DNA from 2 places in the Bacillus swezeyi genome. Region 1 is predicted to be linked to the other one. Evidence: predicted binding sites of a transcription regulator. Region 1 holds the regulator's gene; the other holds the start of a gene.

Region 1 (6,673 bases):
ATGACACCGTCGTTGCCGACGCGCTCCATCGCTTCTGCAATCAGGCTTCCGACTTCCTCGTCAGCCGCTGAAATCGCAGCAACCTGTGAGATGGACTCTTTGCCTTCGATTGGTTTAGAGATTTCTTTCAGGCTTTCAACCGCCACGGCAACAGCCTGCTCAATTCCTTTACGGACGCCCACAGGATTGGCTCCGGCTGTTACGTTTTTAAGACCTTCGCGAATCATCGCCTGGGCTAGAACTGTCGCTGTTGTTGTACCGTCACCGGCCACATCGTTTGTTTTGCTCGCAACTTCAGCAACAAGCTTTGCACCCATGTTTTCAAAAGCATCTTCAAGTTCGATTTCTTTCGCGATGGTTACACCGTCGTTTGTGATAAGTGGAGAACCGAATTTTTTCTCAAGAACGACGTTGCGTCCTTTAGGTCCCAAAGTTACCTTTACTGCATCCGCCAATGCATCTACACCGCGCAGCATTGAACGGCGGGCTTCTTCGCTAAACTTAATATCTTTTGCCATGTTATTCAAACCTCCTCAGGATTGTGTAAAGATTTGATTTTATTTATGTCTTAGCCGATAACAGCTAAAATGTCGCTTTCACGCAAGATTAAGTAATCAGTACCTTCATACTTCACTTCGGTACCTGCATATTTTGAGAAGATGATGCGGTCGCCTGTTTTAACTTCTAATGCAACGCGCTCTCCGCTCTCTAATACACGGCCTGAACCGGCAGCAACCACTTTACCCTCTTGGGGTTTTTCTTTTGCGGAGTCAGGAAGTACGATTCCGCTAGCAGTTTTTTCTTCAGACTCAACGAGCTCAATGACAACGCGATCACCTAATGGCTTTAACAATGAAACAACCTCCTCAATATTTTCATATGTAATTTTAGCACTCGCATCTGTTGAGTGCTAACACAATTATTATAATAAAGAATCTCCCAGGCAATTTCAAGTGATAAGATTAAAATTTTTTGCGCTTACATTTTTTAATGCTCATCCTTATCGCCCTATAATTTAAAAAGAGGTGTGTTACAATAAACATAGTCTGTATTACATTTTAGAAAAGGAGTACATACGGCTTGAGAAAACAATATTGGTTTATTATTTTGACATATGTCCTCATGCAGTTGTCGGCTGCTGTCGGCCTTCCCCTGCTGTACTTTTTGGGCGTGGGAAGAGGCATGGCGCCCGCCGAAGCAAAGCTTACACTGACAGGCGTGTGGTCGGTCATCGCCTTTCCCCTCTGCCTTGTCATCGTGCTGCTGATCCTGAGGACGGTGCCGAAAACAACGCTTCGCAACGGTTCGAAAGCATCTGTTGGAGCATCTATCGGATGGGCTGTCGGCGGTGTTTTTCTTGCCCTGTTTGCCCAATCGATTGCCGCTTCGATCGAAATGAACTTGTTCGGGGTCAACCCGGAATCGGAAAATACACAGCGCATCATGGAAATCATCAGCACATTGCCGCTGATGATGTTTGTCTCTTCTGTGTTCGGTCCGATCCTTGAGGAAATCATTTTCAGAAAGATTATATTCGGCGCGATCTACGAAAAAACTAATTTTTTCATCGCCGCTCTCTTTAGTTCCGTGATCTTCTCGGTTGTCCATATGGATTTCTCACACCTTTTAATCTACACGGCAATGGGATTCACATTCGCCTTTTTATACGTCAGGACAAACCGGATTATCGTTCCCATTTTCGCCCATGTCGCCATGAATACGCTTGTTGTCTTGCTGCAGACTTTCCGAGGGCCGATTGAAGAATATTTGGAGCGATTGGAGAAATTGCAGTTGATTATTGGAGGATTTTTATGATGAGAAGCCCTAAGTTTTGGGGATTGATTTATTTGTTGACAGGCGTGCTGTTTACATATCTGGCAGCTACCTCACCGGGAAACATGTGGTCTTTTTACACCATTCTTCTGATGCTTTTCGCTGCCTATAATATCAGCATTTCCTTTAAAATGTTCGCCTTGTCGAGCAAACTGAAACGAAAAGATCAATAACCCTGTACTGATAGAAAAGAGCCATTCTCGGAATATGAGGATGGCTCTTTATTTGATTTGGTCTTTTAAAAACGCTTGATTTTCCTCTTGGATAACTGTTTTTTGCGCCTGCCTGTAAGATATTCTGGAAATCACGATACTGACCTCATATAGGAATAATAAAGGCACTGAAACCATTAAATGAGACAAAAGCTCGGGCGGTGTGATGAGCGCCGCAATGACAAACAAAACAAAGTAAGCATACTTTCTGATCTTTGCCAAAAACATGGGCGTCACCAGTCCGAGCCTTGTAATAAACATGATGACCACAGGCATCTGAAACAATAAGCCGAAAGGAAGCGTTAATTGCAGCAGAAACTGAAAATACTCATGTACTCCGATGACTTGATTTACATGCAAATCATCGGAGATTCTCGTCATAAAATCAACGACAAACGGAAATAAAATAAAGTAAGAAAAGGCAATGCCGCCTAAAAAGAGTATGATCGATACCGGAATATAGCTGAGCGTCACTTTGCGTTCTTTCTTATACAGCCCCGGGCTGATAAAAGCCCACAGCTGATATAAAATAAGCGGCGAAGTCAAGACAGCGCCGATAATGAAGGCGAACTGCACATACACAAATAAAGGGTCTGTCAGCTTGAACGCATTAAGCGTCAGCCGTTTCGCCTCATCCGTCTGCTGCAGATAAATGATCAACGGCTTTGCCAAAAAAAAGCCTGCTGCAACAAAAACGGCAAAAAAGAAAAAAATGATCACGAACCGTTTTCGAAGTTCTGTGATATGTTCTACCAGCGACATTTCTTTTCCCTTCATAAATGTCATCCTATCCTACTGATCTTCTTTCTTTTTATCGGAATCGTCATCTGCTAACCCTTTTGTTGCATTTTTAAATTCCCGCAACGTATTTCCCGCCGCTTTTCCAAGCTCGGGAAGTTTTTTCGGGCCGAAAATCAAAAGCGCCACCACGACGATTAAAATAAAGCTTCCAGGACCGATCGGCATAAAGCCTGCCCCCTTTCCTTTATTTTTAAGTTTCCCGTTTTACTTTTCATTCATTGAATAATGTTTCAGAAAATACACGAGTGACTGAAGTTCAACCGCCAAATCTATATGATGAATCCGAATGTGTTCCGGCACATTCAAACGAGCCGGCGTAAAATTAAGAATGCCTTTAATGCCCAGCGCAACAAGCCTGTCTGTAATGGATTGCGCGGCTTGGGCCGGAACCGTCAAAATGGCGACGGGTATATCATCTGTCATATGCTCTTCAAGCTTGTTTAAGTCATAGACGGGAACACCGCCAACTTCCGTCCCGATTTTGTGCTCATTGATATCAAAAGCCATTGCAATTTTAGTATTATTGTTTTTGATAAAATTGTAATGGAGAAAGGCTGTCCCTAAATTTCCCACGCCAATGAGCGTTACGTTTGTCATTTCATCCTGATCAAGCGTCTTTCTGAAAAAGGACAGCAGATAATTGACATTGTAGCCGTACCCTTTTTTACCGAGCGCGCCAAAGTACGAAAAATCCCTGCGGATTGTCGCGGAATCGACCTTTACGGCATCGCTCAGTTCTGCGGATGATACACGCTGTTTCCCGGATGCATGAAGGTTTTTTAAAAAACGATAATATAACGGCAGCCGCTTCGCTGTCGCTTGCGGAATTTTTGAATGATCCATGTTCATAAGCGATCCTCCATGTCTACATCAGCTTTTTCCCTTTTATAGTCACCGTTTTTTCCGCCTGTCTTTTCTGCAAGACAGGTCGGGCCTATCACCATTCCCTTATCCGCCGCTTTACACATGTCATAGACGGTAAGCGCACATACGGAAGCAGAAGTTAACGCTTCCATTTCCACACCTGTGCTCCCTTTTGTCTTGACTTTAGACTGAATGTGCAAAATGCTTTTCTGTTCTTTTTCCTCCCATTGAAAGGCAATATCGACTCCCTTGAGGGCAATCGGATGGCACATCGGGATGATAACTGATGTTTGTTTTGCAGCCATGATGCCGGCCACTTGCGCCACTGCCAAAACATCGCCTTTTCCCATTTCTTGATTCTTGATTTTTTCATGCACGTCTCTGTTCATTGACACGCTTGAAATGGCCACAGCAGTGCGGACTGAAGCTCCCTTTTCACTTATATCAACCATCTTGGCTCTGCCTTGTTCATTAAAGTGTGTAAATTCATTCATGATCATAACTCTCCTTATAACGATCATACACTATTTTCTTCGTTCTGTCTTTTTCTTTTGGTTAAAATCTTCCAGACCCCGCTTAATTGTTTGCTGACTGCTATCTGATAGGCTACACTTAAACTAGCAAACAAGAGGTGAAATATCATGATGATCTTACAAGTCAATCAGCTCTCAAAATCATTTGGAGCCGATTCTATTTTAACGAATATAAAGCTGGAAGTCAGATCACGGGATCGGATTGCAATCGTCGGACGCAACGGTGCCGGAAAATCTACTTTTTTAAAAATTATTGCCGGACGGCTGTCTTATGAAGAAGGAGAAATCATCAAGCCGAAGGATTTGACGATGGGCTATCTTGATCAGCATTCAGGGCTTGATTCCAAGCTGACAATTAAAGAAGAGCTCCTGTCGGTATTTGATTTTCTGAAAAAGATGGAAAAAGAGATGCGTTCAATAGAAGAACAAATGGCGCACGCTGATCCAGACAAGCTGGAATCCTTAATGAAAACATATGACAGACTGCAGCAGGAGTTTAAAGACAAAGGCGGCTATCAATATGAAGCTGAAGTCAGATCAGTGATGCACGGGCTTGGATTTGCCGGATTTGACGACTCGGCCCGCGTACAGGACTTGAGCGGAGGGCAAAAAACAAGGCTTGCTCTCGGAAAAATGCTTCTGACAAAGCCGGATCTGCTCATTCTCGATGAACCGACAAACCACCTGGACATCGACACGCTGACATGGCTGGAGCAATATTTGCAAAACTACAGCGGAGCGATTTTAATCGTCTCCCATGACAGGTACTTTCTCGATAAAGTTGTCAACCAGGTTTATGAGATTTCCCGATCCCAAAGCAAAAAATACAGCGGAAACTACAGCTCTTATCTTAAAATGAAGGCGGAACAACTTGAAAAAGAAACGAAGCTTTATGAAAAGCAGCAGGACGAAATCGCCAAGCTGCAGGACTTCGTCGACCGCAATTTAGCCAGGGCTTCAACGACAAAGCGCGCGCAGAGCAGAAGAAAACAGCTTGAACGAATGGAAGTCATGGACAAACCATTGGGAGATGAAAAGTCGGCGTCCTTCCGCTTTGACATTGCAAGACAAAGCGGAAACGATGTGCTCCGGGTTGAGGATTTGACGATCAGCTATCAGGATCAGCCCCCGCTCCTCCGCTCATTGGCTTTTCATATTGCGCGCGGGGAAAGCGTGGCGCTCGTCGGCCCGAACGGAATCGGCAAATCCACTCTGTTAAAAACGCTGGTTCAGAAGCTGAAGCCTGTAACGGGATCGATTTCGACAGGCTCACATGTCTCCATCGGCTATTATGACCAGGAACAGACTGAGCTGACCTCGTCAAAACGCGTGCTTGACGAACTTTGGGACGACTATCCGGAAATGAATGAGAAAGATATCCGAACCTGTCTCGGCAACTTTCTGTTCTCTGGAGATGATGTGTTAAAGCCGGTACACGCTTTAAGCGGCGGAGAGAAAGCACGGCTCGCACTTGCGAAACTGATGCTTCAAAAAGGCAATTTTCTCATTCTTGATGAGCCGACAAACCATCTCGATTTAGACAGCAAGGAAGTATTGGAAAACGCTTTGATCGAATATCCGGGAACGATTTTATTTGTCTCTCATGACCGCTATTTTATCAACCGCATCGCAACAAAAGTATTTGAACTTTCTCCTGAAAGAGTCGAAGAATATTTAGGGGACTACGATTATTATACAGAAAAAAAAGCACAGCAGCTGGAGCTTGAAGAATTGGAAAAACAACAAGCGGAAGAGCGGAATCAATCTGTATCAGAAAAGGCGGGAACAAAACGCAGCTATGAAGAAGAAAAAGAGTGGAAAAGAAAAGAACGCCAGCGTCAGCGCCGCATAGAAGAAATCGAAACAAGAATTACGGCCATCGAAGGTAAAATTGAACAGAACGAAGAGCTTCTTTGCGAACCGGATATCTTTCAAGACCATGAAAAAGTCCAGGATATCCACGCCGAAAATGAAGAATTGAATGATGAGCTCGAACAGCTATTATCAGAATGGGAAGCACTTTCTACAAATGAATAAATCCAAAAACCGCTTCTGGAATGAAGCGGTTTTTTGTCCACAAAACAAACCCTTTGTTAAAAACAAAGAAAGCGTTTTACCCACATTATCCACAAAAATATAATGTTTATACACAATGTTAACAGGTAAAAAAGCTCTATAGAACAAGCTTTAAAATATTATACACAGGCCTGTGGATACATGTTAATAATATGTTAGTAACATGTATTTCGTAAAAAAACCCCACTTTTTGTGAGGTTCTAATAGGAAGTCAGTTCTAAGCCGGGCTGGCCGTTCATATCATATCTTCCCCTGATGCCTTTTTCAAAAGCGACGGTCCCTGCAGCTGCAATCATCGCCGCATTATCTGTGCATAGCGAAAGGGGCGGAATCAGGAGCTGAATATCCGGATAG
Region 2 (6,673 bases), 1.4 Mb from region 1:
CGCTGGACGGCTGGGCATGGTTCGTTTTTACTCAATCCATCCTGTTTTTCGTCGGCAGCGCCTTTTATGTGAAATCGATGATCCGTGAAAAGAAAAATAAGCGGTTTAAATGGTATTCATGGGGCTATCATGTGATTTTGCCGTTTTTATCAGTGGTGTTTGGGGCCGGATGGGCGGTTCTCGGTTTTATTCCGAGCAGCATCAGGGCGCTGCTTTTATACGGGAGGAAACTGTCGGTGAAGAAAATAGGCATCCTTGAATTGGTGAATGCCTGTGTCTTTATGGCGGTGGTCAGCGTGTTTTTGCTTACAATATAAAAACAAGGACAATGTTCACTGTCCTTGTTTGTTTTAGTCAATGTTGCATATGATGACCGGACAATTTTCACAGTCAATCTCCCGTTTTAAATAGCTGAGCTGATGGATCACGATTTTTCCGGAATCCTCAATCGAAATCACACCGTTTTTCCGGAGATCGCTCAGCATGCGGTTGATGCTCTCTCTTGCGGCAGCACAAAATTTCGCCAGATCCTGATTGGTCAGAACAATATTAATAAGTATCCCGTCGCTTCGCGCAACGCCGTAGCTGTTTGCAAGGCGGATCAGGGTGGAGTAGAGCGCCCCCTTTTTCCCATTGAGAAGAAGGTCGCGGATTTTTGATTGGATCTTTCGTAAATGAGTGCTTATCCATTTCATGAATTCAAAGGTTAAGGCTCCATTTTGAATCAGTTCTTTTTCGAGTTTTTCTTTATTGATAACTAACACTTCGCCATCTGAGAGGACTTTAGCGCTCAGCATATATTTCGCTTCATCAGAAAAAAGCGTCAGCTCTCCGACAATATCATTTTTTTTGCACATTCTAAGCGTCAGTTCTTTTCCATCCGACGTTAATTTTCCGATTTGGACGAGTCCTGACTGAATGAGATAAAGTTCCTCTGCATCCATACCTTCTTGAAATAGGTAAGTATCCTGCCGGATTTTTCTTTTGGTGCTGATCGATTCCAACAAATGATGCAGATCGACTGAGAGCAGATCTGTGTCAGATTTTCGAACAGGCATATTCATTGAGCGTCACCCCTTTTGCAGTTCTATTGTAACGTTAAATAAGCCTGAGTGATCTTTCAAAAATAACAATCTTGTGAACGAATGACAAAAGACCTAAAAATAACCTGAGATCATTGATCTCAGGTCATTTTGCTGCTGGACGGTTTTATAAATTGCGGGCATTTGTTTTCGATGCTGTTTTGCTCATTTCCTGAAAATACATCCAGACGACAATGACAAAGCTGGCAAGCGCTGCTTCCGAAAGCGCCATAAACCCAATCGCATAATGGCCTGTCGTCTGATAAACGCTTGATAAGATCAGAGGCGGGAAGAAACCGCCTAAACCGCCCATTGCTGAAACGATCCCATTGACAATGCCAGCCTGTTTTGAGAAATAAAGCGGCACAAGCTTAAAGACGACACCATTTCCGATTCCGGCGCATACGGCAACCGTCAAAACGCCGAATCCGTAAAGAGTGAGGCTTGGAGAAAAGGCCAATAAAATGCCTGATAATGTGCACCCCGCAAATACATACATTAAGAGCTTCAGCGGATTGAACTTATCCGCGAGCCAGCCGCCGACAGGTCTGAGAAATGTGGCAACAGCGATGAAGCCGGCGGTTCTGAGCCCTGAATCAACGGGATCGAGCCCGAAGTGATTCACAAGAAAGTTCGGAAGATAGACTGTGAAAGCTACAAAAGAGCCGAATGTGATAAAGTAAAATAAACTTAAAAACCATAGTTTTTGATTTTGATAGACGGCTTTGATTTGATCTTTTACAGAAATTGCAACCCTTGTTTCTTTCTTATCTCCAAATAAAAAGTTCAGCAAAAAAAATACGGCGACTAAGATCAGATACATCCGGACCGTATTCGCCCATCCTGCGGTTTTGGCGATCACGGGAGCGGCAAAAGTGGTAATCGCCGTTCCGATGTTTCCGGCTCCATAAATACCATTGACAAAACCATGTTTTTCTTTAGGGTAATACTTTGGCAGTGATGTCACCCCGATGGAAAAGACCGCTCCGCTGATCCCGAGGAAAAATCCGCCGACGACTAAATCGGATAATGAATCAGCCGTGCTGATCCAAAAAATCGGGAACAGGAGTAACAAAAAACTGATCATAAACGTCATTCTTGCCCCAAATTTGTTCGTATAGTACCCAAGCGGAATCCGAAGCAGTGATCCAAGGATGACCGGGATAGCAGTAACAAGGGAAATCTCACTTTCGGTCAGGGAGATATCCTGCTTAATATGAGGCATTAAAGATGAAACCAGCACCCAAACCATAAATCCTGCCACTAAACTGAATGATTGTAGTGGTAATTGCATTTTTTGACGATTTACCATTACGGCTTTGCTCCTTTCAAAGGGAAAAATAAAATGATCAATCAGCACGTTTATCTTACAAAAAGTCTTTTAAAAACATTGTGAACAACATCACACGGTAATCGGGCTGATTCATGTTTAATAGCGGTAATGTAAAGAAAATGTTAGACCCATAAAAAAATATATCGTCCATTTATGAGCATTTTCGTTTATCATAAAAATAAAAAGGGAGTGCGTTTCGTGCTTTTACAGCTGACACAGGAAGAAAAACAGGCCGTCATGAGCGAGATCAAACGCTTTTATCTTGAAGAGAGGGGAGAAGAGGTCGGAGATATTGCGGCGATTCAGACGTTTGAATTTATAAAGGAAAAGCTCGGCCCTTACTTTTACAATCAGGCGCTAAAAGACAGCCGCAAGGTGGTAGAAGAAAAAGCGGCAGCTATTGAAGAGGAGCTTTTTGCCCTTGAAAGGCGTCTTTGACAGGCTGGCCGCCTAAAAAACAGTCTTTTTGCCGAAGGGATTGAAGGTTTAGATGGAATTTCTGAAACAGTTTCTGATTTTCAGCAGCTTGAATGATGAAGAGTTTAAACAAATTGAAGAGATCGCGATAAAGCGGAGATACCAGCCCAGAATGTTTGTGTTTATGGAAGGGGAAGAGCGGGAGGCTGTATTTTTCATCAAATCCGGGCTTGTGAAGGCGTATAAGATTGATGAAGACGGCAATGAACAAGTCATTTCTCTTCTGCAAAGCGGAGACATGTTTCCGCATGTCGGCTTTTTTGACGGCTCCCCATACCCGGCAACAGCTGAAGCGGTTCAGGAAACCGAATTAATCGTCATCCGCGTTGACGACTTTAATGAACTGCTCATGACATATCCGGAAATGACGATTAAAGTGATGAAAATCATGGGAAAAAAAATCCTTGATCTGCAAGAGCGTATTCAAGGGTTTATTTCAAAAGACGTCCAGCACCGGCTGACCCACGCTTTAAGGAAACTGGCGGCTGAACACGGGGTTCAAAAAGGAACAGGCGTCTATATTAACCTTCCCATTACCAATCAGGACTTTGCGAATATGGTCGGAACGTCAAGGGAAACGATCAACCGCACGCTAAATGAAATGAAAAAGAAAAAACTGCTTACAGCCGACAGGAGCGGTATTTTAATCCATGATGCGGATTGGCTGAACGGCTGCAATTGAGCGCCTTCCGCCAGTATATCAGGCTTTCCATTGAAAGAGGGGAGCCTGATTTTTTTATTGAATTCACAAATCTGCCATCTTTAAAGTGATCTGGTTCACAACTGCTGTACTGCATATCCAGTATCTTAGGACATGCAAATAAGAAAGGAGTGAACCATGATGGAAGTTCAAAGGGAGACGGTACCAGAGAAGAAGACGACAAAGAATGGCTTCTTGAAATCTGTTCTTGTCTTTACGCTGATTGCAAGTTTTTCGGTGCTGTTATTAGGGGGCTATTGGATTTTTAAGGGACTTGCGCCAAGACCGCTTGAAGTGTCAGATCCAAACGGCGAAGTGCTGATGACAAAATCGTCAATCAAGGGCGGACAGGCAGTCTTTCAAAAATATGCCTTAATGGATTACGGGACTATTTTGGGCCACGGATCTTACATGGGGCCTGATTATACAGCAGAAGCGCTGAAAGTCTATACAGAGGGGATGCAGAGCTTTAAAGCGGACAAGCAGTATGGCGAAAGCTTTAATAACCTTTCGGAAGAAAAGCAAAATGTGATCCGGAATCAAGTGATTCGCGAAATGAGAAAAAACCGTTATGATAAAGGGTCGGACAAACTGCAACTGACACAGGCCCAGGTATATGGCTTACATCAAGTCCGCGCCCATTACCGCGAAGTGTTTACAAAGGGAGACGGATGGGGGCTTGAACCGGGGCTGATCAAGGAAAGCCATATGCCTGACCATAACAGGGCATGGGTCACGAACGAGGACCAGATCACACAGGTTTCTGACTTCATCTTTTGGACGGCATGGCTGTCCAGCACGTTAAGACCTGGGGATGACATTACCTATACAAACAACTGGCCGTATGATGAAGAGGCCGGCAATACAATGTCATTTGCCGCGGTTTGGTGGAGCGGCGCCAGCGTCACGATTCTCATTTTGTTTGTCGGCATTATATTATTCGTGTTTTACCGCTACAAGCTGGGAATGAAGGAGGCTTATGAAGACGGGAAGTTTCCGGTATTTAATTTGGAGAAGCAGCCGCTGACGGCGTCTCAAGTTAAAACGGGAAAATATTTCGCCGTTGTTTCGCTGCTGTTCTTTGTTCAGGCCATGCTCGGGGCTCTGCTCGCCCACTATTATATCGAACCCGACAGCTTTTTTGGAATCGATTGGATCAGGGACCTGCTTCCTTTTAGCATTGCAAAAGGATACCACCTGCAGCTTGCGATCTTTTGGATTGCGACGTCATGGCTCGGCATGGGAATTTTTGCGGCGCCGCTCGTCGGAGGCAGGGAGCCGAAAAAACAAGGCTTGTTCGTCGATATTCTCTTCTGGGCGCTGATCTTTCTTGTCGGAGGCTCGATCGCCGGCGAATGGCTCGGTGCAAAAGGATATTTAGGGAACAATTGGTTTTTATTCGGTCATCAAGGAATGGAATATATTGAACTCGGCCGCTTCTGGCAGATCATTCTTGCGCTGGGTATGCTGATTTGGCTGTTTATCGTATTCAGGGGCATTAAACGCGGCCTCAAAAAAGAAACCGATAAAGGCGGTTTAATTCATTTGCTGTTTTATTCATCCATCGCCATTCCGCTGTTTTACGGAGCCGCCTTTATGTTCAACCCTGGTACAAGCATCACGATGTCCGATTTTTGGCGGTGGTGGATCATCCACTTATGGGTGGAGGGGATCTTTGAAGTGTTTGCCGTCGTTGTTATCGGCTTTTTATTGGTGCAAATGAATTTAGTGACGAAAAAATCGACCGTCAGAGCGCTCTATTTTCAGCTGATATTGCTTTTGGGAAGCGGTGTGATCGGAATCGGCCACCATTACTATTATAATGGATCATCTGAAATATGGATCGGGCTCGGTTCGGTTTTCTCCTGTCTTGAAGTTATTCCGCTAACCCTGCTTGTGCTGGAAGCATATGAACAATACAAGATGATGAGGGATGGGGGACATTACTTCCCATATAAATCAACATTTTGGTTTTTGATTTCAACGGCCATTTGGAATCTTGTCGGTGCAGGCGTATTGGGCTTTTTAATCAACTTGCCTGCTGTCAGCTATTTTGAGCACGGCCAGTTTTTAACGCCTGCCCATGGCCACGGAGCGATGATGGGGGTTTACGGCATGTTCGCCATTGCCGTATGGCTGTACACATTGCGCAATATCGTCAAGCCTCGCGCTTGGAATGACAAATTGCTGAAAATAGCATGCTGGACGCTGAATATCGGCTTGTTTGGAATGGTCTTTATCAACTTGCTTCCAGTCGGTTTTCTTCAATTGAAAAAAGCGTTTGAAGAGGGCTATTGGAGCTCAAGGGCGCCTGAATTTTTGCAGCAGGATGTGGTCCAGTCGCTGCTTACATGGCGGGCTGTTCCCGATACCATCTTTTTAGTTGGCATTGTGCTGCTGTTGATTTTCAGCATCAAGGCATTGTTCCATCTCCGCAAACCGACGCATAAAGAAGGAGAAGCGCTGCCTGTCAAAGATATTGCTTTAGACGATTAGATGAAAAAGGACAGGGGATTTAGAAAGTCCTCTGTCTTTATAGTGGTGGAAGAAAAGGCAGCGGCGACTATGACATGACATAAGGATGAAGTGACGTTTCTGAAGCAATTTATGATTTTCAGCGAGCTGAATGATGATGAGTTCAAACAACGCGTCTATCAGCCGAGAATGTTTGTATTTATGGAAGGAGAAGAACGTGAACCCGCATTTTTTATTAAATTCGGCCGTTAAGTATTTAAGGATAGATGAAAACTGATTACCCGGCAGCGAGTGAAGCTGGAAACCGGGTTATTCGTGCCCTCCTTTGCTGATTTTGATCATGTCCCCTCGGTATTCATATTCAAAAAAAGGCTTAATAAAAACGGAAATCTATGTTGCGTTTTTTTCACTTAGGGTAGTAATGTTTATTAATTAATTGATTAGCTAATACTATTAGGTGAATAGGGAAGGGATTTACTGGATGAGGTGTAAGGATGCTTGAAAATGGTATGATATCAGCAAGGCAATTTCAGATATTTGTTTTCATATTTACCATAGGCAGTTCTGTCCTTTACATTCCTGCGTCACTTGCTGCTGAAGCGAAAC

Evidence for each region. Region 1 encodes Rex, which represses fermentation and respiration genes when NADH is low (regulators of the CRP and FNR family bind a similar motif). Its sites were predicted from a motif close to TTGTGAAATATTTCACAA; they were not measured.
Region 2: RBH91_RS10995 (nitrate/nitrite transporter) is a predicted target of Rex. The motif match lies at 2,473-2,490, and genes of this name have one in related genera.

What each region holds. Positions count from the first base shown of each region.
Region 1 covers NZ_CP133085.1:748,192-754,864, reverse strand. Annotated here, with positions in the region: gene groL (chaperonin GroEL) at 1-518, opposite strand, end outside; gene groES (co-chaperone GroES) at 569-853, opposite strand; gene RBH91_RS03490 (CPBP family intramembrane glutamic endopeptidase) at 1,081-1,815, shown strand; gene RBH91_RS03485 (YdiK family protein) at 1,815-2,006, shown strand; gene tatC (twin-arginine translocase subunit TatC) at 2,055-2,831, opposite strand; gene RBH91_RS03475 (twin-arginine translocase TatA/TatE family subunit) at 2,838-3,011, opposite strand; gene RBH91_RS03470 (redox-sensing transcriptional repressor Rex) at 3,051-3,695, opposite strand; gene moaC (cyclic pyranopterin monophosphate synthase MoaC) at 3,692-4,204, opposite strand; gene RBH91_RS03460 (ABC-F family ATP-binding cassette domain-containing protein) at 4,352-6,280, shown strand; gene tsaD (tRNA (adenosine(37)-N6)-threonylcarbamoyltransferase complex transferase subunit TsaD) at 6,520-6,673, opposite strand, start outside.
Region 2 covers NZ_CP133085.1:2,180,642-2,187,314, forward strand. Annotated here, with positions in the region: gene RBH91_RS10985 (YwiC-like family protein) at 1-317, shown strand, start outside; gene RBH91_RS10990 (fumarate/nitrate reduction transcriptional regulator Fnr) at 351-1,064, opposite strand; gene RBH91_RS10995 (nitrate/nitrite transporter) at 1,210-2,394, opposite strand; gene RBH91_RS11000 (DUF2164 domain-containing protein) at 2,614-2,853, shown strand; gene RBH91_RS11005 (Crp/Fnr family transcriptional regulator) at 2,906-3,574, shown strand; gene RBH91_RS11010 (nitric-oxide reductase large subunit) at 3,734-6,088, shown strand; gene RBH91_RS11015 (hypothetical protein) at 6,179-6,319, shown strand; gene RBH91_RS11020 (GerAB/ArcD/ProY family transporter) at 6,562-6,673, shown strand, end outside.